Regions from separate parts of the Rhodoplanes azumiensis genome, predicted to be linked through region 2. Evidence: predicted binding sites of a transcription regulator. Region 2 holds the regulator's gene; the other holds the start of a gene.
The links. Region 2 encodes LexA, which represses DNA repair genes until DNA is damaged. Its sites were predicted from a motif close to TGTTCNNNNTGTGTTCNG; they were not measured.
Positions count from the first base shown of each region.

Region 1: a site for LexA is predicted at 13,471-13,488, ahead of ACFSOX_RS03665 (ribonuclease T2 family protein). Genes of this name have one in related genera too.

Region 1 is NZ_JBHUIW010000003.1:8,087-22,959, reverse strand. Features, by position in the region: gene ACFSOX_RS03725 (MarR family winged helix-turn-helix transcriptional regulator) at 1-251, opposite strand, end outside; gene ACFSOX_RS03720 (branched-chain amino acid aminotransferase) at 540-1,430, shown strand; gene ACFSOX_RS03715 (potassium transporter Kup) at 1,666-3,531, opposite strand; gene ACFSOX_RS03710 (molybdenum cofactor biosynthesis protein MoaE) at 3,797-4,264, opposite strand; gene moaD (molybdopterin converting factor subunit 1) at 4,413-4,664, opposite strand; gene pgsA (CDP-diacylglycerol--glycerol-3-phosphate 3-phosphatidyltransferase) at 4,667-5,299, opposite strand; gene uvrC (excinuclease ABC subunit UvrC) at 5,352-7,610, opposite strand; gene ACFSOX_RS03690 (SDR family oxidoreductase) at 7,853-8,674, opposite strand; gene ACFSOX_RS03685 (outer membrane protein) at 9,063-9,677, shown strand; gene ACFSOX_RS03680 (cold-shock protein) at 10,307-10,519, opposite strand; gene ACFSOX_RS03675 (23S rRNA (adenine(2030)-N(6))-methyltransferase RlmJ) at 10,795-11,634, opposite strand; gene ACFSOX_RS03670 (hypothetical protein) at 11,869-12,507, opposite strand; gene ACFSOX_RS03665 (ribonuclease T2 family protein) at 12,666-13,403, opposite strand; gene ACFSOX_RS03660 (NCS2 family permease) at 13,576-14,873, opposite strand, start outside.
Region 2 is NZ_JBHUIW010000012.1:40,977-55,849, forward strand. Features, by position in the region: gene trpC (indole-3-glycerol phosphate synthase TrpC) at 1-628, shown strand, start outside; gene moaC (cyclic pyranopterin monophosphate synthase MoaC) at 676-1,218, shown strand; gene ACFSOX_RS11870 (molybdopterin molybdotransferase MoeA) at 1,218-2,435, shown strand; gene lexA (transcriptional repressor LexA) at 2,679-3,395, shown strand; gene uvrA (excinuclease ABC subunit UvrA) at 3,903-6,902, shown strand; gene ACFSOX_RS11885 (REP-associated tyrosine transposase) at 7,080-7,625, opposite strand; gene gltA (citrate synthase) at 7,961-9,265, shown strand; tRNA gene ACFSOX_RS11895 (tRNA-Thr) at 9,415-9,488, shown strand; gene treZ (malto-oligosyltrehalose trehalohydrolase) at 9,695-11,650, shown strand; gene ACFSOX_RS11905 (MgtC/SapB family protein) at 11,751-12,467, shown strand; gene ACFSOX_RS11910 (sensor histidine kinase) at 12,500-13,843, opposite strand; gene ACFSOX_RS11915 (hypothetical protein) at 14,185-14,481, opposite strand; gene ACFSOX_RS11920 (SDR family oxidoreductase) at 14,751-14,873, opposite strand, start outside.

The DNA of each region.
Region 1 (14,873 bases), on a different contig from region 2:
GTGATGCGCAGGATGTCGAGCAGCTCGGCGACCTTGAGGCCGGGGTTGCGGGTGACGAAATGGAGCACCCGGTGGTGCGCCCGGCCGAACCCGAAGGTCGCCAGCACGCTGTCCGGGTCGGCGACGAAGTCCCTGTACGCGAAGTACAAAAGCTCGATCACGTCCCAGATGGGCGCGTCCGGCGCCACCCCCGTGCCCGCATCCATGCCGAGGGGGCGGGGCGGCGTTGCTCGGACATTTATGTCAGCCATGTTGACATATTTCGGTTTGATTGTTACTTCCATGCGCAGGTTGGCGAAACGATCGTGCTCGCCCGACCCGGTTGCCACGGTTGCCAGGCCGGTCCCGGCGCGGTCTGATGAACGCGCGAACCATATCGGGACTTCCGGCACGACGCAAAGCAACGGCACGACCCCGGCGCGCCCCGCGCGCCGAGAACACGACGACGGCGCGCGCGGCGCGTCGAGACAGGATGATCGGCGCACGCCGCGCCGACCGATGCAGGGCGCGCCCGGCGCGCCGAATTCAGGAGAGCTGCCATGGGCATTTCATTCGACAAGTTCGACGGGGTCATCTGGTACGACGGCAAGCTGGTGCCGTGGACCGAGGCGACCCTCCACGTGCTCTCCCATGGCCTTCACTATGCGAGCGCCGTGTTCGAGGGCGAGCGCTGCTACGGGGGCGAGATCTTCAAGTGCACGGCGCACTCGGAGCGGCTGCGGCGCTCCGCGAGCATCCTCGATTTCGAGATCCCGTGGTCGGTCGCCGAGATCGACGCGGCCAAGCGCCTGGTCATCGAGAAGAACGGCTTCCGCGACGCCTATGTGCGGCCGATCGCCTGGCGCGGCTCGGAGATGATGGGCGTGTCGGCGCAGACCAACACGATCCACCTCGCCATCGCGGCCTGGCAGTGGCCGAGCTACTTCAATCCGGAGGAGCGACTGAAGGGCATTCGCCTGGATCTCGCCGAGTATCGCCGGCCCGACCCGAAGACGGCGCCGTCGACCGCCAAGGCGGCCGGCCTCTACATGATCTGCACGATCAGCAAGCACCGGGCGGAGCGGCGCGGCTATGCCGACGCCATGATGCTCGACTGGCAGGGCCGCGTCGCCGAGTGCACGGGCGCCAACATCTTCTTCACCAAGGACGGCGTCATCCACACACCGACCGCCGACTGCTTCCTCGACGGTCTCACCCGCCAGACCGTGATCGAGCTGGCCAAGCGCCGCGGCATCGAGGTGGTCGAGCGCCGCATCATGCCGGACGAGCTGACCGGCTTCACCGAGTGCTTCATCACCGGCTCGGCCGCCGAGGTGACGGCGGTCGCCGAGATCGCCGACTGGCGCTTCACGCCGGGCCAGATCACCAAGCAGCTGATGGACGACTACACGGCCGAGACCCAGCCCAAGGGCGCCGCCGCCGCGGCGTGAGACGGCGTGCGCGCGCTCCCTTCACCTCTCCCCGCATGCGGGGAAAGGTCGACATTCGCGCGTCAGCGCGGATGTCGGGTGAGGGGGCGCCGCCGCGAGTCTGAGCTTTCGCGAATCTGGGCTTGCGCGAGTCTCTGCCCTACGGAAGCGCCCCCTCACCCGTCTCGCCGCTGTCGCGGCGAGCCACCTTCTCCCCGCGCGCGGGGAGAGGGATTTCGCGCTGCGCCGCTCTTGCTCAAATCTCCAGCTGTGTCCCCAGCTCCACCACCCGCTCGGTCGGGATCTTGAAGAACACGGTGGCGCGCGTCGCGTTCAGCGCCATGAAGGCGAACAGGCGCTCGCGCCACACCGCCATGCCGGGCTGCAGGCTCGGCACGATGGTGTCGCGGCTGAGGAAATAGGACGTCTTCATCGGGTCGAGCACGACGCCCTTGTCGGCGAGGCCGGCGAGCGCCGCCGGCACGTCCGGCGTCTCCATGAAGCCGAAGCGGATCAGGATCCGCCAGAAGCCGTCGCCCAGCGCCGTCACGGTGCCGCGCTCCGCCTCCGCCACATAGGGCGCATCGGCCGTCTTCACGGTCACCAGCATCACCCGCTGGTGGACGGTCTGGTTGTGCTTGACGTTGTGCAGGAGCGCGGCCGGCACGCCGTCGGACGTCGAGGTCATGAACACGGCCGTGCCCTTGGCCCGCGAGATGTCGGGCCCGAGCGAGCGCATCACGGCGTCGAGCGGCACCGACTGGCGGGAGAGCTGGTTGCGCACCAGCTCGCGGCCGCGCCGCCAGGTGGTCAGCACCGTGAACGACAGGAAGGCGATGAACAGCGAGAACCAGCCGCCCTGCGTCACCTTGATGAAGTTGGCCGAGAAGAACGCGACATCGACCGCCAGCAGGCCGCCGATCAGCACGACCACCAGGAGGCGCGGCCACTTCCACAGATACAGCATCACGAAGGCGACCAGCACGGTGTCGATCATCATGGTGCCGGTGACGGCGATGCCGTAGGCGGCGGCGAGATTGCTCGACGACTGGAAGCCGACGACCAGCGCGATGACGGCGATCACCAGCGTCCAGTTGGTGAAGGGCACGTAGATCTGACCCTTCTCGGCGCCCGAGGTGTGGACGATGGTCATGCGCGGCAGGAGGCCGAGCTGCACGGCCTGCCGCGCCACCGAGAAGGCGCCGGAGATCACGGCCTGCGAGGCGATCACGGTGGCGAGCGTCGCGAGGATGATCAGCGGTGCCACGGCCCAGTCCGGCACCAGCCTGTAGAACGGGTTCGTCACCGCGGCCGGATTGTCGAGCAGCAGCGCACCCTGCCCCAGATAGTTCAGCATCAGGGCCGGCATGACGAAGGTGAACCAGGTGAGCCGAATCGGGAAGCGGCCGAAATGGCCCATGTCGGTGTAGAGCGCTTCACCTCCGGTGACGGCCAGGACGACGGAGCCGAGGGCGAAGAAGCCGGCGAGCGGGTGGCCGGTGACGAAGGCGGCCGCGTAGCCGGGCGACAGTGCGGCGAGCACGCCCGGATGCGCCAGGATGTTGATGACGCCGAGCACGGCCAGCACGGCGAACCAGATCAGCATGATCGGGCCGAACAGCATGCCGACCGCGCCGGTGCCCTTCTTCTGCAGCAAGAACAGCCCGGCCAGCACCACGGTCGTGACCGGGACCACATAGGATTCGAGCTCGGGCGCGATCACCTCGAGGCCCTCGACGGCACTGAGCACCGAGATGGCCGGCGTGATCATGCTGTCGCCGTAGAACAGCGCCGCCGCGAAGATGCCGAGCAGCATCAGCGGGCGCGACACCCGCATGCCGCGGGTGAGGTCGGTGACCAGCGCCAGCAGCGCGAGGCTGCCGCCCTCGCCGTGGTTGTCGGCCCGCATGATGATCAGCACGTACTTGACCGTGACGAGCAGCATCACGGTCCAGAACACCAGCGACAGCACGCCGAACACGTTCTCGGGCGTGACCGGAATCGGATGGTGTCCGGCGAAGGTCTCGCGCAGGGCGTAGAGCGGGCTCGTTCCGATGTCGCCGTAGACGACGCCCAGCGCCCCGAGGAGCAGCCCGGCCAGCTTCTGCCTGTCGTCGCTCATGACGGCCCCCCGTTGCGGCCATCTGGCGCCTCTCGCAGTGCAACACCTTGACGTGCGTCAACCGCCGCCTTCGCGTTTCGGCGGGGTGCGCATAGTCCATCATTCCGGGGCGCGGACCGCAGGTCCGCGAGCCCGGAATCCATACTCCCGGTGCTGGTGGCTCACGAGAAACAGGGATATGGATCCCGGGCTCGGCGCTGGCGCGCCGCCCCGGGACGACGGAGGACGGGACAGAGCTACGGCCGTCTCCTGGCGCCCGGCGGCGCTACGTCCGCTCCGCGCCGGCCTCCCAGCGGGCCGCGGCGGTGTCGTCGGCGTCCCGGGCGGCAACCCAGCCGGTCTCGCCGGGGCGCTCCTCCTTCTTCCAGAAGGGCGCGCGGGTCTTGAGATAGTCCATCAGGAACTCGGCCGCCGCGAAGGCGTCGCCACGGTGCGACGCCGCGGTGACGACCAGCACGATGTCGTCGCCCGGCTCCATGCGGCCGAACCGGTGGATCACGGTGACGCCCATCAGCGGCCAGCGGCCCTCGGCCGCCGCGACATGGCGCTCGATCTCGGCCTCGGCCATGCCGGGATAGTGCTCGAGCGTCAGCGCCGCGACCGGCCGACCGTCGTCGGCGCCGCGGCAAATGCCCGTGAAGGTCACGACGGCGCCGATGTCGGTGCGCCCGGCGGTCAGCGCCTTCGCCTCGGCGGCGGCGTCGAAGGGCTCGCGCTGGATGCGGACGGTCATTCGGCACACCTCGGTCCGAAGGGTGGGCGCGGGCCGCCCCCGACCCTCCGCTCATTTCCCCGAAAGCGGGAATCCAGAGCGGCGAGGACGGTGCTGGCGGCTCTGGATCCCCGCCTTCGCGGGGACGAGCGGCGTTCGTCGTGTGCCCTCACCCCCCCGTCATCGGCGGGAAGAAGGCGATCTCGCGGGCACCGGCGATCGGGGTCTCGGGGCGGGCATGGGCCTGGTCGAGGGCGGCGCGGATGACGCGGCGGTTCTCGAAGGCATGGGCGTACTCCTCGCCGCGGCCGGCGAGCCAGTCCATCAGCGCCGCGACGGTCGTGACCTCGGCCGGCGGATCGACCTCCTCCTCGGCCCGTCCGATCCGCTCGCGCACCCAGGCGAAGTAGAGAACCTTCATGCTCACTCGTCGATCAGGTGATGCAGGCCGGCGCGGAAGTAGTCGTAACCGGTGTAGAGGGTCAGCAGCGCCGACACCCACAGGAGCGTCAGCCCCGTGAAGGTGACGACCGGGAATCCGAGATAGGCCGTGGAGGCGGCCCAGTCGTCTCCGGCGTCGCCGGCCAGCAGGAAGCCGATGGCGACCAGCTGGAGCACCGTCTTCCATTTGGCGAGCCGGGTCACCGGCACCGGAACCTGCAGCTCGGCCAGGTACTCGCGCAGGCCGGAGACCAGGATCTCGCGGCACAGGATGATGATGGCGGCCCACAGCGACCAGCCGTAGATGGTGTGGTCGGCCGCCAGCATCAGCAGGCAGGACGACACCAGGAGCTTGTCGGCGATCGGGTCGAGCATGCGGCCGAAGCTCGACTGCTGGCCCCAGCTGCGCGCCAGCCAGCCGTCGAAGAAGTCGGTGACGGCGGCCGTGACGTAGAGGGCGAGGGCGACCCAGCGCAGCCAGACGCCGCCTTCGAGGATGATCTGGCCGTACATGCAGGCGACGACCAGCGGCACCGCGGCGATCCGCCCGTAGGTGAGCAGATTCGGCAGCGAGTAGGGCCGGGCCGGCAGGGGGCGCGAGGTCGCGATATCCATGGGGCTGAAGATAACCTGTGGCGTCGTCCTCTAACAGCCTCCCGGGCGCAGGTCAGCCTCGGCCGGCCGAATCGTGGAAAAAATCGTAGATCCGCCGGGCCGTCTCGTCGCTGATCCCCGGCACCTGGACGAGATCGGTCGGCGCGGCGCGCTCGATCGCCTTGAGAGTGCCGAAGTGGCGCAGAAGCGCGCGCTTGCGGGCCGGCCCGACACCCGGGATCTCCTGCAGCCCGGCCTCGCGGATGTCGCGCTTGCGCCGCGCCCGGTGCGAGCCGATCGCGAACCGGTGCGCCTCGTCGCGCAGCCGCTGAATGAAATAGAGCACCGGGTCGCGCGGCGCGAGGCGGAACGGCTCCCGCCCGACCATGTGGAAGTGCTCGCGCCCGGCGTCGCGGTCCGGCCCCTTGGCGATCGAGACCAGCGGCACCCCGGTTATGCCCAGCCCCGCCAGAGTGGCGGTCGCGGCGGCGAGCTGCCCCGGCCCGCCGTCGATGATCACGAGATCCGGCCAGGGCGATTCGGCCGGGTCGGTGTCGGGATCGGGGGGCTCGCCCTCGTTCACCTCTCCCCGCGCGCGGGGGCGCGGCACTTGCCGCGCCAAAGAGGTCGGATTCGGCGCGTCCAGCGCCGAATCCGGGTGAGGGGGCGCCTCCGTATCCCCGAGAGGCCCCCTCACCCGACTCGCCTCTTCGAGGCGAGCCACCCTCTCCCCGCGCGCGGGGAGAGGGGCAACCGGCGCCGCGGTCCCATCACCAGCATTCCCGTCGTCGACCTTCGGCTCCGCGCCCGCCTCCGCCCGAGTCCCCTGCCCCAGCAGCCGCTTGAACCTTCGCTCCAGCACCTCGCGCATCATGCCGTAGTCGTCGCCGGGGGCGAGGTCGGTCGCACGGATGTTGAACTTGCGGTACTGGCTCTTGCGGAAGCCCTCCGGCCCGGCCACCACCATGACGCCGACCGGGTTCGAGCCCTGGATGTGGCTGTTGTCGTAGACCTCGACCCGGCGCGGCGTTCTCGGGAGCCCGAAGGTCTCGGCCAGGGCCTGCAGGAGGCGCTGCTGCGAGGCCGTCTCGGCGAGCTTTCGCCCCAGCGCCTCGCGGGCGTTGGACGCCGCGTGGTCGACCAGCTCCTTCTTCTCGCCGCGCCGCGGCACGCTCACCTCGACCTTGCGGCCGGCCTTGAGCGAAAGGGCTTCGGCCAGCAGGCGGCCCTCCTCGACGTCGTGCGACAGCAGCACCAGCCGCGGCACCGGCTTGTCGTCGTAGAACTGGGCCAGGAAGGCGGCGAGCACGGCCTCCGGCGAGAGGGTGCGGTCGGCCTTGGGGAAGTAGGCGCGGTTGCCCCAGTTCTGGCCGGCCCGGAAGAAGAACACCTCGACGCAGGAGAAGCCGCCCTCCTGGTGGATGGCGAAGACGTCGGCCTCCTCGACGCCGCGCGGATTGATGCCCTGGTGCGACTGCACGGCCGCCATCGCGGCGAGGCGGTCGCGCAGCACCGCGGCGCGCTCGAAATCGAGGTCGGCCGCCGCCGCCTCCATCTCGGTCGCCAGCTCCTCCTTCACGGCTCGGCTCTTGCCGGACAGGAACGCCTTCGCCTCGCCGACCAGCACGGCGTAATCGTCCCGCGAAATCTCGCCCGTGCAGGGCGCCGCGCAGCGCTTGATCTGGTGCAGGAGGCAGGGCCTCGTGCGGCTCTCGTAGACGGCATCCGTGCAGGAGCGCAGCAGGAAGGCGCGTTGCAGTGCCGTGATGGTGCGGTTGACGGCGTTGACGGCCGCGAACGGCCCGAAATACGCGCCCTTGCGGTTGCGGGCGCCGCGGTGCTTGCAGATCTGCGCCGGCAGCCCGTCCTCGGCGATGAGAATGTAGGGGAACGACTTGTCGTCGCGCAGCAACACGTTGAAGCGCGGCCGCAGGCGCTTGATCAGGTTCGCCTCGAGCAGCAGCGCCTCGGTCTCGGTGGCGGTCGAGACGAACTCCATCGCCACCGTCGCGGCGATCATCCGGGCGATGCGGGCGGACAGGCCGGTCGGCCGCGTGTAGGAGACGACGCGGCGGCGGATGTCCTTGGCCTTGCCGACATAGAGGATCTCGCCGCCCGCCCCGATCATCCGGTAGACGCCGGGCGCCGCCGGGGCCAGCTTGGCGTGCCGCGCGATCACGTCACGGCCGGCCGCCAGCGTGCCGGCATCGGCCTCGGGCAGCGCCGCCTCGCTCTCCGGGTCCGGCAGCTCGGGCAGCGTCGCCTCGGCCTCGTCGTCGGTCTCCGGGCCGGGGTCGAGATCGGGGTCGAGGTTTCGGGGGGACTTCTGCATGGGGGTCATATGGGGGCGATTCGGCCCCTCTTCGTAGCAGTCCGTGTCGGGATCAGGGCGCCTCTTCCAAGGCCGGTCATCCCGGGGCGCGGACCTGCGAGGTCCGCGAGCTCGGGATCCATACGCCCTGTGGCGGTGGCTCACGACGGACAGGGGTTATAGGTTCCGGGCTCGGCGCGGAGCCTGTGCTCGGGCGGCGCGAAGCGCCGACCCGAGTGCGCCGCCCCAGAACGACGGGAGGCCTACTCGTCCACCCCCATGGCGTCCGGGGTCTGCCAGGCGAGGCGCTGGCCGCCGTCGACCGCGATGGTCTCGCCCGTGACGCTCCTGGCGCGCGCCAGGTAGAGGACGGCGTCGGCGATCTCCTCGGGTGACGGCCCGCGGCCGAGCGGCACGGCCGCGGCCTGGCGGGCGAAGGCTTCGAGATCCTGGCGCGGGCTCGGCAGGGTCGGGCCGGGCGCGACCGCGTTGACCCGCACGGCCGGAGCGAGCGCCTGGGCGAGCGTCGTCGTCGCGGTGTGGAGCGCGCTCTTGCTCAGGCCGTAGGAGAGGAAGCGCGGGGTCGGCTTGTAGACCCGCTGGTCGACGATGTTGACGACCGACGGGTCGGCACCCCCCGGCACCTCGCCCCCCGGCGCCTGCCCGGCGAACGCCTCGGCCAGAAAGACGGGCGCTCGCAGGTTGACGGCCATGTGGAGATCGAACAGCGCCCGGTCGAGCCCGCCGATCTCGTCGCGCTCGAACGTGGAGGCGTTGTTGACGAGCAGCGTCAGCGGCCCGACCGCCGCGACGGCGGCCGGAACCAGCCGAAGCACGGCGTCGTGGTCGGCGAGGTCGGCGACCACGACCCGAGCGATGCCGCCCGCGGCGGCGATCTCGGCGCACAGCGCGTCCGCCTCGCCGGCCGATGCGCGGGCATGGATCGCGACCGCGTAGCCGTCGTCGACGAGCGCCCGGACGATCGCCCGGCCGATGCGCTGTGCCCCGCCGGTGACGAGGGCGGCCGGACAAGGGGCGGCCGGACGAGGGGCGTCAGGACGGGGCGCGGGTGACGGCTGGGTCATCGGCGAGATCACGGTTGTCCGGCGGTATCGGGCTGCGAACGGGGACGGCACTGTGCTGGCTCCCCGGCGACTTTGCAACGAGCCGCCCCGCGCCGACCGAGCGCCGCCTCGGACGTCCCTGTACGCACCTTTCCGCACGCTCGCACGAAATCTCCGCCCTTCGCGTTAACCCGCTGATAGCACTCGTAAACGGCAGGTTAAGCTTAACGGGTGGTGGCCGGGCTCGAGTAAGGAAAGGTTTACTCGAATGCCGCGATAAATCGAAACACGAAATTATCCATTTTTCGCCTTCGGCCGGTCCTCGGGGACCCACGATGGCGGGCGACAAGGACCGTCGCGGAGTCGTCCACCGGTCCGAGGCGCCGCGGTGGACGACGTGGAGGCAACGATGAAGAAGACGACCCTTTCGGCCGGACTGATCGCCGCCCTGCTGGCGACGCCGACCGGCGCGGCGGACCTCCGCTACGGCGCCCCCTACCAGCAGCCGCCCCCCTACGCCGCCCCGCAGACCTGGACCGGCGCCTATGTCGGCGTGAACCTCGGCTACCAGTTCGGCTCGGCCGCCATGAGCATGAACCCGAGCGGCTTCGCGGGCGGCCTCCAGGCCGGCTACAACTACCAGATCAACCAGTTCGTCATCGGCGCGGAGACCGACTTCCAGTTCTCGGGGGCCGAGGACACGTTCGCGGCGTACAAGTTCTCCAACCCGTGGTTCGGCACGCTGCGCGGCCGCATCGGCTGGGCGATGAGCAACGTCCTCATCTACGGCACCGGCGGCTTCGCCTACGGGGGCGGCGAGGTGGAATGGCTCGGCTGGTCGCAGTCGAAGACGCATACGGGCTGGACGGCCGGCGCCGGCATCGAGGTGGCGTTCACGCCGAACTGGAGCGCCCGCGCCGAGTATCTCTATGTCGACCTGACCAAGGAGAACTACACCATGGTCGGGCTCACCACCGACATCGAGTCGAGCATCGTCCGCTTCGGGCTGAACTATCGATTCTGACACGACGGCTTCGATCGGCGCGCGCACGCCCCCCGCTCGCCCGATGACGGAAACGCTCCGGCGCCCCGCGCCGGAGCGTTTCGCTTTTCACGCGGTCGCGGCGCACCCGCCCGCGCCCCCGAAGACGACGCGGGTGGGCGCGATCGCCCCCGCCGCCGGCGAAACGATCTTCACAAGCAAATTCCGTTCGAGAACGCCGCAGCGGCGCGCCGGCGCGATCCCCCGATCACGGGTCCGAGCGAGCGGCACGCGTCTCCGTTCTCACGTCGAGGCGTCGAACGTCGCCGCCCGCCATCTGATCAGATCGCGGGCCGGCATCGCGGGCCGGCATCGCGGACTGATCACGTCGCCGTCGGATCGGTCTCACCGCCCGGCGGCGTCGGGTCATCCGGACGGCCGATCGGATGTCGCTCCGCTTGTCATATCGTGCCGGTCGTCATTTCCGGCTAGATCGTCCGGGCATCTCGCATCCGGACACGTCGTGGCGCGGCCGGTTCCGGCCTCTCGGACGGGGCGACCCGCCCCCCGCGCACTGTCGCGACGACCCGTCGCGACGGACCCGTTCGAGCCTTCCACCGTGCGTCCCGCGATCGAAGCGTCCCGTCGCGGCCGGTCGGCGTCTCGAGGTGCTACGAGATGACCAGATTGACCGCCTTCGGGCCCTTTCCCTTCTTGTCGGGCTCGACGTCGAAGCTGATCCGCTGACCTTCGTTGAGCGACTTCAAGCCCGCCCGCTCGACCGCGGTGATGTGCACGAACACGTCGCGACCGCCGTCGTCCGGCTTGATGAAGCCGTAGCCACGCTCGCTGTTGAAGAACTTCACGGTACCTGCCATTGCCATCGAGGACACTCCCATCCCCATGCTGCTTCGTCGTCGGCCCTCGTGGCGCGACGGCGTGGCCGGACATTCACGTTTCGGAAGACGTCGGCACGTCGCCCACCGGCATCGCAGCCTCGCAGCGCGGCAACATCGCCTCGTGCTTCGGCATCACGGTCGGCACCCGCCTAGGCCACCCTCGTCTCCGGACCGGAGACTGAACGTCAGAGCCCCATCAAACTTTAACATAGAGGCGACGACGCAAAAAGAGGAAGCGGGTCTGATCTGTGAGATCCGTGTCACGTCGCGCCGATGCGGTCGAGACGTGATCCGGCGCCGGTGCCGCGTGACAGCACCGGCACCAGCCAGTCGAGCAGAACGGCGAGCTCGTCGGCGAGCCGCCAGGGCGGATTGATCACGAGGAGGCCGGTGGCGCGCAGCCCGTCGCCGTTTCCGCCGACGTCGAGCGCGATGCGCAGGAGCTTGGGAAGGCCCGCCGCAGCGAGGGTTTCGACGAGCGTCTCGGGGCCGCGGCGGTCCTTCACGGGATACCAGATCAGATAGACGCCGGTCGGCCATTTGCGCAACGCGTTCACGATGCCGTGTGCGAGACGATGAAACTCGTCCGGCTGCTCGAACGGCGGATCGATCAGTACGAGGCCGCGGCGCTCCTTCGGCGGAATATAAGCCTTCAGTGCTAGCCAGCCGTCGATCGCCACGGTCTTCGCGCGCGCATCGCGTCCGAGTGCATGTGCGAGAGCGGCGGCCGCGGTCGGCTCGAGCTCGCAGGCGACCAGGCGATCCTGCGGTCTCATCAGTTTCGCGGCGAGCAGCGGTGATCCGGGATAAAGATGCGCCCCGGCGCCGGAGAGCGCCGTCACGACCTCCAAATAAGGCGCGAGCAGATCGGCGATCGCCGGCGGCATCGCCGCGTCGCGGACCCGACCGATCCCGTCCCGCCACTCGCCGGTGCGGCTCGCCTCCGGTCCGTCGAGCGCGTAGAGGCCGGCGCCCGCATGGGTGTCGATCACCCGGAAGGCCGCGGGTTTCTCCGACAGGTGGTGAAGAATGCGGGCGAGCGTCGCGTGCTTGAGCACGTCGGCGAAATTGCCGGCATGAAAGGCGTGGCGATAGTTCATCGGGGCATCGACCGGGCGGCGAGGGACGGCGGTCGACGGCAGGGCCACGACAGCCGGGAGCGCCGCGGGCGGCGCGGTTCGCCGGCTTCTCGCACGGACGGGACGCGGTTGCCCAGCACGGCGACACCCGGCCGACCGCAGCGCCGAGCCCGGGCGTGGCGAGAGAGGCGTGACACAGGGGGCCGAGACGCGAAGCACTGCCGCGCGGGCCGACCTGTGCGGACATCGGCGGGTTCAGGTCGGAATCGTCCGGCGCAGGCCGAAGGTCTTGCGCGGCGTCACCGGCGGCCGCTTCGGCCGGGGCGGCGCCAGCGGCGCGCCGGACGCGGCGCGCGGCGTCCGCTCGGTTCGCCCCGGGTCGTCCGGCGCCGGTGCCGGCGCGGCCCGCTCACCCGCGGCGGGACGGCGGGCGATGCGGTCGCACAGCGTCTCGCCGGCCCGGATCGCGATCAGCAGCGCGGCCGGCAGCCCGACGACGTGCAGGGCGACGACCAGAAAGGCGACCAGCCGCACCTCCGGCTGGACCGCGGCGGTGAGCACGACGACCGGCGCCCAGACCGTGCTGGCGAGCACGCCGTTGGCGAGATCGGCGACCACCGGCAGATGCGTCTCGCCGACGCAGCGCCACAGGAAGAGGACGTCGAGCCCCTCCAGCCGGCAGCCCTGCTCGGGCCGCAGCAGCGCGGCGCCGTGGCCGAGGATCAGCCAGGTGATCGCCCACAGGGCGATGTAGAAGATCCCGAGGATGTACACCGCGAGCCGCGCATCGGCCTCGAGTCGCGCCCGCACGCTCGCACCTTCGGTGAGCGCGATCGGCCGACGCGGGCCGGCCGTGCACGGGGCGTCGGTGACCGTGATGGTGTCGTGCCGCATGTCTCCGTCTCCGGTGTCACCTTGGTCCGGCACGGCTCACCGGGCGGTTGGCACACGGGCGCGGAAACGGTTCATTCTGGTGCGGACAATCGGCCGCGACGCGGCAACGACGCATTCACCATGACGGGCTCCCGCGGGCCCCCTCGACGCGGGGACGCCTACCCGCCCCGTACCGGCGGCATCGACAGCCGGTCGCGCCGGCAGGCGCGGCGGTCGACCTCGGGACACGGCCGGAAGCCGAGCTCGCGGGTCATGCAGATGCGCACCTCGCTCAGCCGGTTGCGGCTGCAGCCAACCGCGATGGCGGCGCGGTCGAGTCCCGGATTGGCCTTGACGAAAGCCTCCTCGACCTCGTCCGGCGTCACCGACAGGGCGCGGTCGGGCTCGAGATAGACCTCCGGAATCTTGATCACGGCGCGCGCCTTGCGCACCGCCTCGAAATAGCCGCGCGGCCCGAGGCCGGAGCAGACGCCGTGCTTGTCCCACTGGTTGAAGACGAGGCGCGGGCTCGGCATCAGGTCGAGCATCGAGGCGACGATCTCGCGGTTCAGCCGCGGCGCCGGCACCTGGCAGTATTCCGGAAAGCCCCGCTCGTATTGCGGCCACAGCCCGTGCACGACGAACGAGAACGGCCGCTCTGCGCATTGCGGATCGGGCCGGCCGCCGTCCTCGCGGGCCGGACGGCCGTTGCGGCGCTCGGCGCTCTCCTCGCAGAACGAGGGCGACCACGACAGCGCGAGGACGTAGAAGTCGAACTGCCCGGGCTCGTTCTGCCGCCGGTCCTGTGCGGCGGCCGGCGCCACCCCGGCGCCGACGCCCCACGCCGCCGTCAGCAATGCCGTCAGCAACGCCATCGTCACGGCCGCCGCCGCGGCCCGCATCCCGCGCCCGATCATGATCAGCCCCGAGTTCCGCACACACTCTTCAAGCACGACGGAAGTCTCGATCACAGTATCAGAGTTGCAGAACGTTTCAAGAACATTCGCGCGAGCCCGACGCTCTCCCTTGCCGCCCCCGGGTTGCGGCTTTCGCCGGGACACACAAGCGGCCTCTTCCGCCCCCGTCACCTCACCCCATCGCGAACTTGCCGGCGAACAGGAGCGCCAGGACGATCACGGCCGGCGAGACGTCGCGGAAGCGGCCGGAGACGAGCTTGGCCGCCGCATAGGTGATGAAGCCGAGCCCGATGCCGGTGGCGATCGAGTAGGTCAGCGGCATCGTCACGGCGGCGACCACGGCGGGCGCGTATTCGGTGACGTCGTCCCACGAGATCTCGGCGAGCCCCTGGGTCATCAGGCAGGCGACGTAGAGCAGCGCCGCCGCCGAGGCGTAGGCCGGGATCATGCCGGCGAGCGGGGCGAAGAACAGCGCCATCAGGAACAGGATCGCGACGAACACGGCGGTGAGTCCGGTGCGGCCGCCGGCCGAGACGCCGGCCGCGCTCTCGATGTAGCTGGTCGTCGTCGAGGTGCCGATCAGCGAGCCGAACATGGCGGCGAAGGAGTCGGCGAGCAGCGCCTGCTTCATGCGCGGCAGGTGGCCCTTCTCGTCGAGCAGGCCGGCCCGGTGGGTGACGCCGATCAGCGTGCCGGCGTTGTCGAACACGTCGATGAACAGGAAGCTCAGCACGACGATGACGAAGGTCTGCTCGAAGATCGCCGAGAAGTCGAGCTGCAGGAAGGTCGGCGCCAGCGAGGGCGGCACGTCGACGATCCCGGTGAAGGTGGTGAGCCCGAACGGCAGCCCGATCAGCGTGACGATCAGGATGCCGATCAGCGTGCCGCCGAGAATGTTGCGCGAGTTCAGCGCGGCGATCAGCACGAAGCCGACGAGGCACAGGATGGCGGGGAGCTGGCGCAGGTCGCCGAGCGTCACCAGCGTCACCGGATGGGCGACGACGATCTTCGACTGCTCGAGCGCGATGATGCCGAGGAACAGCCCGACCCCGGCCGAGATGGCGAGCTTGAGGGTCTTCGGGATGGCGTTGATCACGTATTCGCGCAGCCGGAAGATCGACAGCAGGAAGAACAGCACGCCGGAGCAGAACACGGCGCCGAGCGCCTGCTGCCAGGAGTACTTGTAGGAGAGCACGACCGTGAAGGCGAAGAAGGCGTTGAGCCCCATGCCGGGGGCGAGCGCCACCGGGTAGTTGGCGTAGAGCGCCATCACCAGGGTCGACACGGCGGCGGCCAGGCACGTGGCGACGAACACGGCGCCCTTGTCCATGCCGGCATTGGCCAGGATCGTCGGATTGACGAAGACGATGTAGACCATCGTCAGGAACGTCGTGACGCCGGCGATCGCCTCGGTGCGCACCGTGGTGCCGCTCGCGGTCAGCCCGAAATAGCGGTCGAGAAAGCCCTTCG
Region 2 (14,873 bases):
GAGCCCGTCACGCGGGCTGATCCGGGCCGACTTCGACCCGCCGGCGCTCGCCCGCGCCTACGAGGCGGGCGGCGCCACCTGCCTGTCGGTCCTGACCGACGGCCCGAGCTTCCAGGGCCGTCCCGACCATCTGATCGCGGCGCGCGCCGCGACGGCGCTGCCGGTGATCCGGAAGGACTTCCTCTACGACCCCTATCAGGTGGTCGAGGCGCGCGCGCTCGGCGCCGACTGCATCCTGATCATCATGGCGGCCGTCGACGATCGCACCGCCCGCGACCTGGAGGAGACCGCGGCCGAGCACGGCATGGACGCGCTGATCGAGGTCCACGACGAAACCGAGCTGGAGCGCGCCCTGAAGCTCTCCTCGCGGCTCCTCGGCATCAACAACCGCGACCTCAAGACCTTCGAGACGAAGCTCGAGGTCTCCGAGCGGCTCGCGCCGCTGGTGCCCAAGGACCGCGTGCTGGTCGGCGAGAGCGGCATCTTCACGCCCGCCGATCTCGCCCGTCTCGCCCGCGTCGGCATCTCGACCTATCTGATCGGCGAGAGCCTGATGCGTCAGGCCGACGTGACGGCGGCGACCCGTGCGCTCCTCGGCCGCGGCGCCGCCGCGCCCGCGGCCGAGTGATCGCGCCCGACGACCACACCGTTCCGCGAACCAACCCGGACCCCAGCATGACCGACGAGCCGCAGCTCACCCATATCGGCGCGCGCGGCGAGGCCCGCATGGTCGACGTCTCCGACAAGGCCTCGACGAAGCGCATCGCCGTCGCCGAAGGCCGCGTCGTGATGACGGCCGCGACGCTCGATCTCGTGCTGCGCGGCGACGCCAGGAAGGGCGACGTGCTCGGCGTCGCCCGCGTCGCCGGCATCATGGCGGCCAAGAAGACCCACGAGCTGATCCCGCTCTGCCATCCGCTGATGATCACCAAGGCCGAGGTGGAGATCACGCCCGAGCCCGCTCTGCCCGGCCTGCGCGTGACCGCGACCGTGCAGGTCGCCGGCCAGACCGGCGTCGAGATGGAGGCGCTCACCGCCGTCTCGGTCGCGTGCCTCACCATCTACGACATGGTCAAGGCGGTGGAGCGCGGCATGCGCATCGAGGGCGTGCGGCTCCTGGAGAAGCAGGGCGGCAAGTCCGGCCATTTTCGCGCCGACCAGCCCGGCACCGACCAGCCCGGCACCGACCAAGCCGTCGGCGACGGCGGAGACGCCTGATGGCGCCGCCCCTGTCGGTCGCCGACGCCCTCGCCCGGGTGCTGGAACGGGCCGTGCCGCTGCCGGCCGAGGACGTGCCGGTCGGCGACGCCCACGGCCGCGTGCTCGCCGCGGACTTGGCGGCGCTGCGCACCCAGCCGCCCGACGACGTCTCCGCCATGGACGGCTACGCGGTGCGGTTCACCGACGTGACGGCGCCCGGCGCCCGGCTGCGGGTGATCGGCGAGGTGCCGGCCGGGCGGCCGTTCGACGGCACGGTCGGCCAAGGCGAAGCGGCCCGCATCTTCACCGGGGGCGTGATGCCGGCCGGCGCCGACACCGTGGTCGTGCAGGAGAACGCCACCCGCGACGGCGACACCGTCACCTTCTCGGCCGCCGCGGGCATGCGCGGCCGCCACGTCCGCAGCCGTGGCCGCGACTTTTCGACCGGCACGGTTCTGCTCCGCGCGGGCCGCCGCCTGTCGATGCGCGACCTCGCACTCGCCGCCGCCATGAACCACCCGGCCGTGACGGTGCATCGGCGGCCCCGCGTCGGGCTGCTGGCGACCGGCGACGAGCTGGTGCCGCCCGGTACGCCTCCGGGGCCGGGACAAATCGTCTACTCGAACGGCTTCGCCATCGCGGCGCTGGCCCGCCACGAGGGCGCCGACACGCTCGATCTCGGCATCGTGCCGGACCGGCTGGACGACACCGTCGCGGCGATCCGCCGCGCCCGCGCCGAAAACGTCGACGTGCTGGTGACGACCGGCGGCGCCTCGGTCGGCGACTACGACCTCGTCCAGTCGGCGCTCGCGGCCGAGGGCATGCAGCTCGCCTTCTGGAAGATCGCCATGCGGCCCGGCCGGCCGCTGATGAGCGGACGGCTGGGCGACATCCACGTGCTCGGGCTGCCCGGCAATCCGGTGTCCGCCTTCGTCACCGCGGTCCTGTTTCTGGTGCCGCTGCTGCGCCGTCTGCAGGGCCGCGCCGACCTCGCGATCGCGGACGAGCCGGCGGTCGCCGGCGCCGACCTGAAGGCCAACGACGAGCGCGCCGATTTTCTGCGCGCGACGCTCTCGACCGACGCCGAGGGCCGCCTCGTCGCGACGCCGGTGACGGACCAGGACTCCTCGCTGCTCGCCCCGCTCGGCCTCGCCGACGGGCTGCTGATGCGGCCGCCGCACGCGCCCGCCGTCACGGCCGGCGGCCCCTGCCGCGTGATTCGTCTGCCGGCCTGACCGGCCGCGCCGCCGCGCCGATCGGACACGGTCGATCGGCCGGCGCAGCGCTCGCGTTCCCCCGGGTGCACGGTTTTGCTCGCCTGAACCAGGCCTTAGGGCTAACCAACATTCGCCGTGACCTGTCGATTCCCCCGGCCGGCATTAAAAGGTTGCGGAACACATGCCGAACAGATAGGGTATGTTCATGATTTGTTTAGGCGGCTGCGTTGCACTGCCTGAGCAAGCCCCGGGGGACGACGCATGTTGACGCGGAAGCAGTTCGAGCTGTTGCGGTTCATCCACGAACGCCTGAAGGAAAGCGGCGTGCCGCCGTCCTTCGACGAGATGAAGGACGCGCTCGACCTGCGCTCCAAGTCCGGCATCCACCGCCTGATCACGGCCCTGGAGGAGCGCGGCTTCATCCGCCGCCTGCCCAACCGGGCGCGCGCCATCGAGGTGATCAAGCTGCCCGAATCGGTCGGCCACGGCGTCATGGCGGGCGGCCGCGCCCGCGGCTTCACGCCGAGCGTCATCGAAGGCAATCTCGGCCGGGTTCGCCCGCCCGCCCCGCAGCCGCAGGACGAGGACACGGCCCGCCCGATCGCCGTGCCGGTGATGGGCCGGATCGCCGCCGGCACCCCCATCGAGGCGATCCAGACCAAGAGCTCGATCGTCAACGTGCCGCCCGAGCTGTTGAGCGCCGGCGACCATTTCGCCCTCGAGGTGCGTGGCGATTCGATGATCGACGCCGGCATCCTCGACGGCGACATCGCCCTGATCCGCCGCTCCGAGAACGCCGACACGGGCGACATCGTCGTCGCCCTGGTCGACGAGGAGGAGGCGACGCTCAAGCGCTTCCGCCGCCGCGGCGCCTCGATCGCGCTGGAGCCCGCCAACGCCTCCTACGAGGTGCGCATCCTTCCCCCCAACCGGGTGCGCATCCAGGGCAAGCTCGTCGGCCTGATGCGGCGGTACTGAGCCGCCCTGCGCCGGCCGCGCCGGCCGCGACGCGGAGGCCCGCATCGTCCGCCGGGGCGTCCCGTGCCGATCCGTGCCCATGCGGACGCTCGCGTCCGCATGTCGAGATGGGCCGTGGGCGGCCGCCTCGGGTGCGTCGCGGCGGTGGTGCGGCACGGGCGCGCCGAACGCCGGCGCGAGTTGGGGCACCGGGGGCACCGGCCCCGGCGGCCACCACCATGGATCCGCGCCGGCGCGGTGATCCGGCCCGCGTGCCATGATCGTACCGCAAAGCCGTCGGCAGGGTGCCGGGGACCGCCGGGAGCGCGCTTTTCGCTGGTGCTCGCCCGGCGTTCTTTCTACGTTCCGAGCCCGCCGCGGCCGCCCGCCGACCCGCGGCCGAGCCGTGACTCGGACCGTGACTCGGACCGTGACTTGGACCCTGACTCGGACCATGACCGCAAGGCCCGTGACCGCAAGGCCCGTGACCGCAAGATTCGTGACCGCACGCCGTTGTCTGGACTCCGTATGACCGATCGAAGCGAGACGTCGCGCTCCCGCCGCCCCGACGGGCGGTTGATCTCCATCCGGGGGGCGCGCGAGCACAATCTGAAGAACGTCGACGTCGACCTGCCGCGCGACAAGCTCGTCGTCTTCACCGGCCTGTCGGGCTCGGGCAAATCCTCGCTCGCCTTCGACACCATCTATGCCGAGGGCCAGCGCCGCTACGTCGAGTCGCTGTCGGCCTATGCGCGCCAGTTCCTCGAGATGATGCAGAAGCCGGACGTCGACCAGATCGACGGCCTCTCCCCCGCCATCTCGATCGAGCAGAAGACCACCTCCAAGAACCCGCGCTCGACGGTCGGCACCGTCACCGAGATCTACGACTACATGCGTCTCCTGTGGGCGCGCGTCGGCGTGCCCTACTCGCCGGCGACCGGTCTCCCGATCGAGAGCCAGACCGTGTCCCAGATGGTCGACCGGGTGATGGCGCTGCCGGAGGGGACGCGGCTCTATCTGCTGGCGCCGCTCGTGCGCGGCCGCAAGGGCGAGTACAAGAAGGAGCTGGCCGAGCTCCTCAAGAAGGGGTTCCAGCGGGTCAAGATCGACGGCGCCTTCCACGAGATCGCCTCGGCGCCGGCGCTCGACAAGAAGTTCAAGCACGACATCGACGTGGTGGTGGACCGCATCGTCGTACGTCCCGACATCGCGACGAGGCTCGCCGAATCCTTCGAGACCGCGCTGAAGCTCGCCGACGGCATCGCCGTGGTGGAGTTCGCGGACGACACCGCGGCCACCGCGGCGGCCAAGAGGACCGCCAAGATCCACGACCAGAGCGGGCCGGAGCGCCTGATCTTCTCCGAGAAATTCGCCTGCCCGGTGTCGGGCTTCACGATCTCCGAGATCGAGCCGCGGCTGTTCTCGTTCAACTCGCCGCACGGCGCCTGCCCGGCCTGTGGCGGCCTCGGCCTCGACCAGAAGATCGACCCGGATCTCGTGGTGCCGGACCGCGGCGTGTCGCTCAAGCGCGGGGCCGTCGCGCCGTGGGCGAAGTCGTCGTCGCCTTATTACGGGCAGACGCTGGAGGCGCTCGCCAAGCACTACCGCTTCACGCTCGACACGCCGTGGAAGGATCTGCCGAAACGCGCCCAGGACGCGATCCTGTTCGGCTCCGGCGAGGACGAGATCAAGTTCGTCTACGACGACGGCATGCGGGCCTACACGACCCACAAGCCGTTCGAGGGCGTGGTCAACAATCTGGAGCGGCGTTGGCGCGAGACCGACAGCGAGTGGGCGCGCGAGGAGATCTCGAAGTACTTCACGGCCATCCCGTGCGCATCGTGTGACGGCCACCGCCTCAAGCCCGAGGCCATGGCCGTGAAGGTCGACGGCCGGCATATCGGCGAGGTGTCGGCGATGTCGGTGCGAGGCGCCGGCGAATGGTTCTCCGCCCTGCCGAAGACCCTCGACGCCAAGCAGACCGAGATCGCGGCCCGCATCCTGAAGGAGATCCGCGAGCGCCTCGCCTTCCTCGACGATGTCGGCCTCGACTATCTGACGCTGGCGCGCGCCTCCGGCACGCTCTCGGGCGGCGAGAGCCAGCGCATCCGCCTCGCCTCGCAGATCGGCTCCGGCCTCACCGGCGTTCTGTACGTGCTGGACGAGCCGTCGATCGGCCTGCACCAGCGCGACAACGCGCGGCTGATCGAGACGCTGAAACGGCTGCGCGACCTCGGCAACACCGTGATCGTGGTCGAGCACGACGAGGACGCGATCCGCACCGCCGACTGGGTGCTCGACATCGGCCCCGGCGCCGGAATCCACGGCGGCGAGATCGTCTCGCAGGGCACGCCGGCCGAGCTGATGGCCGACCCGAAGTCGGTGACGGGCCAGTATCTCACCGGCGCGCGCTCGATCCCGATCCCGCCCCGCCGCCCGCCGGACCCCCGGCGGGTCGTGCGCGTCGTCGGGGCGCGCGGCAACAACTTGAAAAACGTCTCCGCCGACATCCCGCTCGGCCTGTTCACCTGCATCACCGGCGTCTCGGGCGGCGGCAAGTCGACGCTCTTGATCGACACCCTCTTCAAGGCGGTCGCCCGCAAGCTGCACGGCGCCGCCGAGGCCCCGGCCCCGCACGAGCGCATCGAGGGGCTGGAGCACATCGACAAGATCATCGACATCGACCAGTCGCCGATCGGCCGCACGCCGCGCTCGAACCCGGCGACCTACACGGGCGCGTTCACGCCGATCCGCGAGTGGTTCGCGGGGCTCCCCGAGGCGAAGGCGCGCGGCTACGAGCCCGGGCGCTTCTCGTTCAACGTCAAGGGCGGCCGCTGCGAGGCCTGCCAGGGCGACGGGGTGATCAAGATCGAGATGCACTTTTTGCCGGACGTCTACGTCACCTGCGACGTCTGCAAGGGCAAGCGCTACAATCGCGAGACGCTCGACGTCACCTTCAAGGGCAAGTCGATCGCCGACGTGCTCGACATGACGGTCGAGGAAGGCGCCGAGTTCTTCAAGGCCGTGCCGCGGGTGAGGGAAACCCTCAAGACGCTGCATCGCGTCGGGCTGGACTACATCAAGATCGGCCAGCAGGCGACGACGCTGTCGGGCGGCGAGGCGCAGCGCGTGAAGCTGGCGAAAGAGCTGTCGAAGCGCGCGACGGGCCGCACGCTCTACATCCTGGACGAGCCGACGACGGGCCTGCACTTCCAGGACGTCGAGAAGCTCTTGGAAGTGCTGCACGAGCTGGTCGCCCAGGGCAACACGGTCGCCGTGATCGAGCACAATCTCGAGGTGATCAAGACGGCCGACTGGATCATCGACCTCGGCCCCGAAGGCGGCGACGGCGGCGGCGAGATCGTCGCCATCGGCACGCCCGAGGACGTGATCAAGGAGAAGCGGAGCTACACGGGGCAGTTCTTGAAGCCGGTGCTGGAGCGGAAGCCGGTCTCGACCGGTGCGACAGCGGCCGGGCGCGGCGCGGGGAACGGGCGCCGAAGGAAGGGTGCGCAGGCGGCGGAGTGACCGACGCCCATTAAATAATCACCGATCCCCTTGCAGTATCTCCGATACCCTACCGGGATTCAGATTTAGGAAGCGTAGCCCGGGTCGTCGTAGGGCGGAATAGCGAAGCGTATTCCGCCGATCCGGCGCCTCGCTCGGCGCGAGGCCCTTCGGCGCAAAACGCTTCGCTATTGCGCCCTACGATCGCGGCTCGTCGCGTTCGCCGAACTTGCCCGTGGCATCCTCCTCGCCGGCCCAATCCTCCGGAAACACGCCGGCCCGGACGTCCCGGTGAAACGACGAAAACGGCCAGTCGACGACCCGCCGGACCAGGCCATGCTTCACCGGATTGATGTAGCAATACTCGACGTGGCGGGCGTAATCGCGCTCGTCGCGGATCAGGTGCTCCCAGAAGCGCCGCTGCCAGATGCCCCGCTCGCCGCGCGCGATGCCGACCGGGCTTCGACACTCGGTGGGCGCAAGCGCCTGGACGAAGCGGGTCTTGATCATCCGCCAGCGGATGGAGAAGTCGGCGTCGCCGGGCGGCAGGGTCCAGACCGCGTGCAGGTGGTCGGGCAAAACGACCGCGGCATCGATCTGGAAGGGATAGCGTCGGCGCGTCCATGCCGTCGCGCGGCGCAGCGGGTCGATATGGTCGACCAGCGCCGTGCTGCCGCGATCGAGCAGCGTCACGGTGAAAAACCAGCAGCCGCCCGGAACGAACGCGCGACGATAGTTCGGCATGAGGGGGACGGTACAGCCGCACGGAACCGTCCATCAAGGCTGCCGGCGCAATACGCTGCGCTATTGCGCCCTACGATTTCGCACCGCAGCATCGCCTGCGACACTCCGGCCTCCCACCTTGGCAGCGGCCCGCGGGCGGGTAAGATGCCGGCGTGCTTCGACCGGCGGACCGCGGGTGCCGTGCCGGCTTCGCCCGACTGGCGTCCGGCCCGGGCGGCCGGCTCTGCCGTTCGGGCCCGACCGTGATCGTCCGGACCGAACTCGTCCGGACCGCGTTTCGTCCCTACGTCCTTTCTTCCGTATCGCCGTCAACCGCGCAGGATGGACTTCCGAACATGGCCGCTGACCAGGGTGCGCACGCGCCGACCGGGACTCTCGAGATCGACGGCAAGACCTACAAGCTCCCGCTGCGGCACGGCACCGCCGGGCCCGACGTGGTCGACATCGGCAAGCTCTACGGCCAGGCCGGCCTGTTCACCTACGACCCCGGTTTCACCTCGACGGCGGCGTGCGAGTCGAAGATCACCTATGTGGACGGCGAGGCCGGCCACCTGCTCTATCGCGGCTACCCGGTCGAGGATCTGGTCGCCCGCGGCGATTTTCTGGAGACCTGCTATCTGCTGCTCTACGGCGAGCTGCCGACCGTCAAGCAGAAGCACGACTTCGACGACAAGGTCACGCGCCACACCATGGTGCACGAGCAGATGGTGCGCTTCTATCAGGGCTTTCGGCGCGACTCGCACCCGATGGCCGTGATGGTCGGCAGCGTCGGCGCGATGTCGGCGTTCTATCACGACTCCACCGACATCGCCGATCCGCACCAGCGCATGCTCGCCTGCATCCGCATGATCGCCAAGATGCCGACCATCGCGGCGATGGCGCACAAGTACACGACCGGCCAGCCCTTCGTGTACCCGAAGAACGACCTCTCCTATGCCGGCAACTTTTTGCGCATGTGCTTCTCGGTGCCGTTCGAGGAGTACAAGGTCAACGAGGTGCTGGCCCGCGCCATGGACAGGATCTTCATCCTGCACGCCGACAACGAGCAGGGTGCGTCGACCTCGACGGTGCGGCTCGCCGGCTCCTCGGGGGCGAACCCGTTCGCCTGCATCGCGGCCGGCGTCGCCTGCCTGTGGGGGCCGGCACACGGCGGCGCCAACGAGGCGGCGCTGAAGATGCTCACGGCGATCGGCACGCCCGAGCGCATCCCGGAGTTCATCGCTCGGGCGAAGAACCCCGACGATCCGTTCCGCCTGCTCGGCTTCGGCCACCGCGTCTACAAGAGCTACGATCCGCGCGCCGCATTGATGCGCGACATCTGCCGCGAGGTTCTGGCCGAGACCGGCGGCGACCCGCTGTTCGACGTGGCGCTCGAGCTCGAGCGCGCCGCCATGACGGACCAATATTTCGTCGAAAAGAAGCTGTTCCCCAATCTCGACTTCTATTCGGGCCTGACGCTGCGCGCCATGGGCTTCCCGCCGGCCATGTTCACGGCCGTGTTCTCGCTCGCCCGCACGGCCGGCTGGATCGCCCAGTGGATGGAGATGATCGCCGACCCGAGCCAGAAGATCGGCCGGCCCCGCCAGCTCTACACGGGCGCGACACGGCGCGAATACGTGCCGGTGGGCAGGCGCGGCTGAGGCGGCCGGAACCGGCCGGCTCCGGAGCGGCGTCCCGGTCGGCGGGCGACCGCGCCGGCCGCACCGCCCTCGACAAGACCGGCCGCGCCGCGCTATTGCGGACGCCGTGCCGGTCGCGACGATCTCCCGCAGGAGTGCTCGCTCGGGCCGCCCCCAAAGCATTGTGGTGATGCAGCGGTTTTGTAAACCGCAGAGCCTGGTTCGATTCCGGGTGGGGGCACCACGCCGGCGCGGCCACCGACACCGGACCGCGACCGCACCCGGCGTTCGCCACCGCGGATGGCCGGGAGCGAAACCCCGGGCGTGCCCGCGCCCCGCCGGCGGTCGGCCGGCCGCTGCCCGCCCGACCCGGCTCGTCCGCCACCCGTGGCGGAACGATGACACGGTGGGGCGTGTTGCAGATGCGCAACCACTGACGAAGCCGGGGTCATGTCCAGAACGTCCGTCCGCGACACCACCATCCGAGACGCCAGCCGCCGTGCCACCGCCACCCGCCCGGGGTCGGGGGGCAGCGCCGCGCCGACGAGCGCTCCGCCCACCGGGCGTTCCGCACCGTCGCCCGCCCGCCGGGCGACCCGGTTCGGGCCGGTCGTGGGGCCGGACGGCACCCGCTTCCGCCTGTGGGCACCGAAGCACGCGCAGATCACGCTCGACGTCGTCGACACCGACCGGCAAATCTCCATGACCCCGGTCGGCGACGGCTGGCACGAGACCGTCGTCGCCGACGCCGGGCCGGGCACGCGCTATCGCTTCGTGCTGCCGGACGGCCTCGCCGTGCCGGACCCGGGCTCGCGCTTCCAGCCGGACGACGTGCATGGGCCGAGCGAGGTGATCGATCCCGACGCTTACGCATGGACGACGCCGGGCTGGCGCGGCCGCCCGTGGGAGGAGGCCGTCGTCTACGAGCTGCATGTCGGCACCTTCACGCCCGAGGGCACGTTCCGGGCCGCGATCGAGAAGCTCGATCACCTCGTCGATCTCGGCGTCACGGCGATCGAGCTGATGCCGATCGCCGACTTCCCGGGCCGACGGAACTGGGGCTACGACGGCGTGCTGCCGTTCGCCCCGGATGCGAGCTACGGGCGCCCCGACGACCTGAAATCGCTGGTCGACGCCGCCCATGCGCGCGGCCTGATGGTGCTGCTCGACGTCGTCTACAATCACTTCGGGCCGGACGGGAACTACCTCGCCGCCTATGCGCCGATCTTCACCGAGCGGCACCACACGCCGTGGGGCGCCGCCGTGAACTTCGACGCCGAGGGCGCCGAGATGGTGCGCGCCCTGGTGATCGAGAACGTCCTCCACTGGATCGACGAGATGCGGCTCGACGGGCTGCGGCTCGACGCCGTCCACGCGATCCTCGACGACAGCGCCGAACATGTCCTGCACGAGATCGCGGCTGCCGTTCATGCGGCGACACCGGGCCGGCACGTCCACCTGATCCTCGAGAACGAGGAGAACGAGGCGCATCTGCTGGTCCGCGACACCGACGGCGCGCCCCGCCTCTACACGGCGCAATGGAACGACGACGTCCATCACGTGCTCCATTGCGCGGCGAGCGGCGAGACCACCGGCTACTATGCCGACTATCATGGCGACACCGACAAGCTCGGCCGCGCGCTGGCCGAAGGCTTCGCGTTCCAGGGCGAGGAGATGCCCTATCGCGGCTCGCCCCGGGGCGAGCCGTCGCGCGACCTGCCCGCCACGGCGTTCGTGTCGTTCATCCAGAATCACGACCAGGTCGGCAATCGCGCCTTCGGCGATCGCATCACCGCCTTCGCGCCCGCCGCGGCGGTGCGGGCGATCGCCACCGTCTATCTTCTGCTGCCGCAGGTGCCGATGCTGTTCATGGGCGAGGAATGGGGCGCCGCCGAGCCGTTCCCGTTCTTCTGCGATTTCGAGGAGCCGCTGGCGAGCGCGGTGCGCGAGGGGCGCCGCGCCGAATTCGCCCGCTTTCCCGAATTCCACGACCCGGCGCAGCGCGATCGCATCCCCGACCCGACCCTGCCGGCGACGTTCGAGGCCGCGAAGCTCGACTGGAGCGTCCTCCGTCGCGACGCGCACGTGCGCCGGCTCGCGCTCTATCGCGGTCTGCTGAACGTCCGCCGTCGCGAGATCGTGCCGCGGCTCGCCGGCACCGGCGCCGGTCGATACGCGGTGCGAGGCCCCGGCGCCGTGACGGTCGAATGGGATATGGGCGATGCCAAGCTGCGGCTGCTCGCCAACCTGTCGGCCGAGCCGCTCGGCCGGCTCGACCCGATCCCGGGCCGGACGCTGTGGTGCGAGGGCGAGAGCCGCTTGACCGAAGCCGACGGGGCGGCCCTGGCATTGGGCGCCTGGACAGTCGTCTGGATGCTCGACGAGACGCCGGAGGCCACGCCTTAGCCGATCGCTCGTCGGTGGTGCGTTTTGCGAATCTCGGCGTCGCGATAGAACGGCCGGAGCTTCAACGCGCGCCCCGAGCGGGCCGGAGGCCCGGATGAGCATCGCCGCGCTGTCGAACTTCGACCTGCCCCAGTTCGTCAACACGCTGGTCAGCCTGGGCACGGCCTTCGTGCTCGGCACGCTGATCGGTGCCGAGCGCCAGTGGCGGCAACGCAACGCCGGGCTGCGCACCGCCGTCCTGGTGGCGGTCGGCGCCGCCGCCTTCGTCGACATCGGGATGCGGCTCAACGGCAACGCCTCGGCCGTCCACGTGCTAGCCTATGTGGTGTCGGGCGTCGGCTTCCTCGGCGCCGGCGTGATCATGAAGGAAGGCCTCAACATCCGCGGCCTCAACACGGCGGCGACCCTGTGGGGCTCCGCCGCGACGGGCGGCGCGGCCGGCGCCGACCTGATCGGCGAGGCCGTCACCATCGCGGTGTTCGTGCTGATGGCCAACACGGCACTGCGACCGCTGGTCGATCTGATCAACCGCCAGCCGCTCGACGAGGCGACCACCGAGGCGACCTACGAGGTGCGCGTCACCGTCACGCCGGACGAGATGCCGGTGGTGCGGGCCGCCGTTCTCGACCAGCTCGACGCCAAGCGTTATGCGGTGCGCGGCTCCACGGTCGAGGAGCAGGCGGAGGAGACGCTCGAGCTCGCCGTGACGCTGGCCGGCTCGTCGGCCCGCCCGGCCGAGCTCGACGAGATCGTCGCCCGGGTCGAGCAGCTGCCCGGCGTCGAGCACGCCGGCTGGACGATGCGCACCGCCGACTGAGCGTGGCGACCGAGCGTGGCGGCCCGCCGACGCTACTCGCCGATCGGCACCCGGACCTCGAAGGCCGCGCCGACGTCCTGCGGCAGTTGCCGCAGCGTCCCGCCGAGGCGCTCGACGGCGCTCTCCGCCATCCGCAGCCCGAGGCCGCGCGCCCGGCTCGTCTCGAACCCGGCCGGCAGGCCCGGGCCGTCGTCGGTGACCACGACGACGAGTGCGCCGGCCTCACGGCTGCACCGGACCCGCACGCCGGGCCGCACGCTGCCGGCATGGGTCAGCGCATTGGCGACGAGCTCGGTCGCGGCGAAGGTCACGGCGAGCGCGACGTCGCTCGCGAGCCGCACCTCGGATGTGCCGACGATCTCCATGTCGGCCGGTCGACCGGCCAGCCCGATCATGTCGCCGATCAGCCGCCGCAGGGCGGCGCCGACCTCGACGCTGCCGTGCTCTTCGATACGGTGGAGCTGGTCGTGGATGCGCGTCACCGTTTCGATGCGTCGCTCGAGCGCGACGATCGCCACACGCGCCGCCTCGGGCTCCGCTGCGCGGCTGCAGACATGGGCCAGGCCGCCGACCATCTGCAGCACGCCCCGCATGCGCTGGTGGCCCTCGGACAGCAGCGCGACATTGCGTCGGTTGGCCTCGCGCAGCGCCCGCTCCGCAGCGGCCTCGGGACCGATGTCGCGGGCGATCGCGGCGACGCCGATCCAGGTTCCGTCGGCGAGATGCACGGGGCCGGTCGTCACGGCGATCTCGACACGACGGCCGTCCTTGGCGATGCCGCGCGTCGTGAACCGCGCCTGTTCCCGCGCGAGCAGCTTGCCGGCTCCGTCCCGCCCCGCGTCGTCCTCGAACAGAGTCGTCGCCGGCCGCCCGACGATCTCGTCGGCCGCGTAGCCGAACAGCCGCTCGGCGCCGGCGTTCCAATCCTCGACCATGCCGTCGCGGTCGAATCCGACGATCGCGTCGACGCTGTTGGTCACCACGGAGGCGAGGCGCGCGGCAGCCGCGGCATTGGCCTCGGCGCGGCGCCGGGCGCGGTCGTAGACACCCGTCGCCCACAGCACGAGGGCGCACAAGATCGCATAGGCGATCAGATTGCCGACCTCCCTGAAGGTCGGCGCCACGAACTGGAAATACGGCTCGACGAACGCCCATTGGGCGACGATCCCGCCGAGAACGCCCGCCACCAGGCCGGCGCCGAGACCGCCGGCGAGCGCGGCGACGACGACGGCCGGCAGGATCGCCGTGAAGGAGAGATCCGTCGAGAGCACCAGGCCGAGAAGTACCCGCAGGCCGGCCGCCATGGCGACCGCCGCCGCGCCGACGAACACGGCCCAGGCCACGGCGACGAAAGCCCTTCCGAGATCCCGGTGCATTCCGCAATCCCCGCGCCGAAAGAGCAGGCTGGGGAAATTCCTACCACAAGGACGCGAGTCGCCGCGACGACGGCGATCGAAGATCGTGACTTTTGTCCGAAAGCGAGCATGCGACGCCGATCGACGGCGCCGACCTGAACCCAGCCGGAACGTTCGGCCGAAGGACTGGCGCGGGGAACGTCGATCAGCCTGCGTCGGTGCGTCGGCCCTGAGCCCGTCGGCCGTCGGCCGTCCGCCGACCAGTAGACAGCGAGACGGCGCTCCGGAGCCGTCCGGCTCCGTGCGCCGTCTCGTGCTTCGGCCGCTCTGCTCCGGCCTGCGGGGACCGGAGGGCGGTCGGGTCACTGCCCGTAGGCGACGACCGGGATGTCGGAGGCCATCGGGCCGCGAAGGCTGTCGGGCCGCGGATCGTCGTTGAGGGCGACGGTCAGGTCCGGCGCGGCCTGCTGCTCGAAGGCGGCCTGGATGGTCGCCGCGTCGGCGGTCGGGCAGATCCAGGTCTCGCCGGTCGGCGCAGCCGCCATCCAGCGCTGCTCGATGAGCTGGCGAATGTCGAGGCTCTCGGCGGTCGCGACGCCCGCGACGGCGATGCCGGCGAGCCCGAGCAGAGCGGTGAGAATCGTGCGTTGAATCGTCATGTCCACCTCCCGTTGGAGCCGTCGCCGTCGATGCGGCGCGATGGCCGGACGACGTCGGCTTGGGTCCGTACAACACCCGGCCGGTCACGGACGTGGTGGACGACGGCGTGCCCCCCTCACCACCGAACCGGCTCCCGATACAACGGAAAAGACCGTCGTCGGTTCCCTGCGCGGCAACGGCATTCGTGGAGAAATGCTTAAATGCGCGGCCGATTCACACGCTCGTGATCGGAACGCACCGGGCCGGGGGTGGCGCGGCGCGCGCCGCCTCAGTAGCTCGCTTGGCCGCCGGAGAGGTCGAACACGGCGCCGCTGTTGTAGCTGCAGGCGTCGGAGCACAGCCACGCCACCAGCGCGGCGAACTCGGCGACCGTGCCGAGACGCTTCATCGG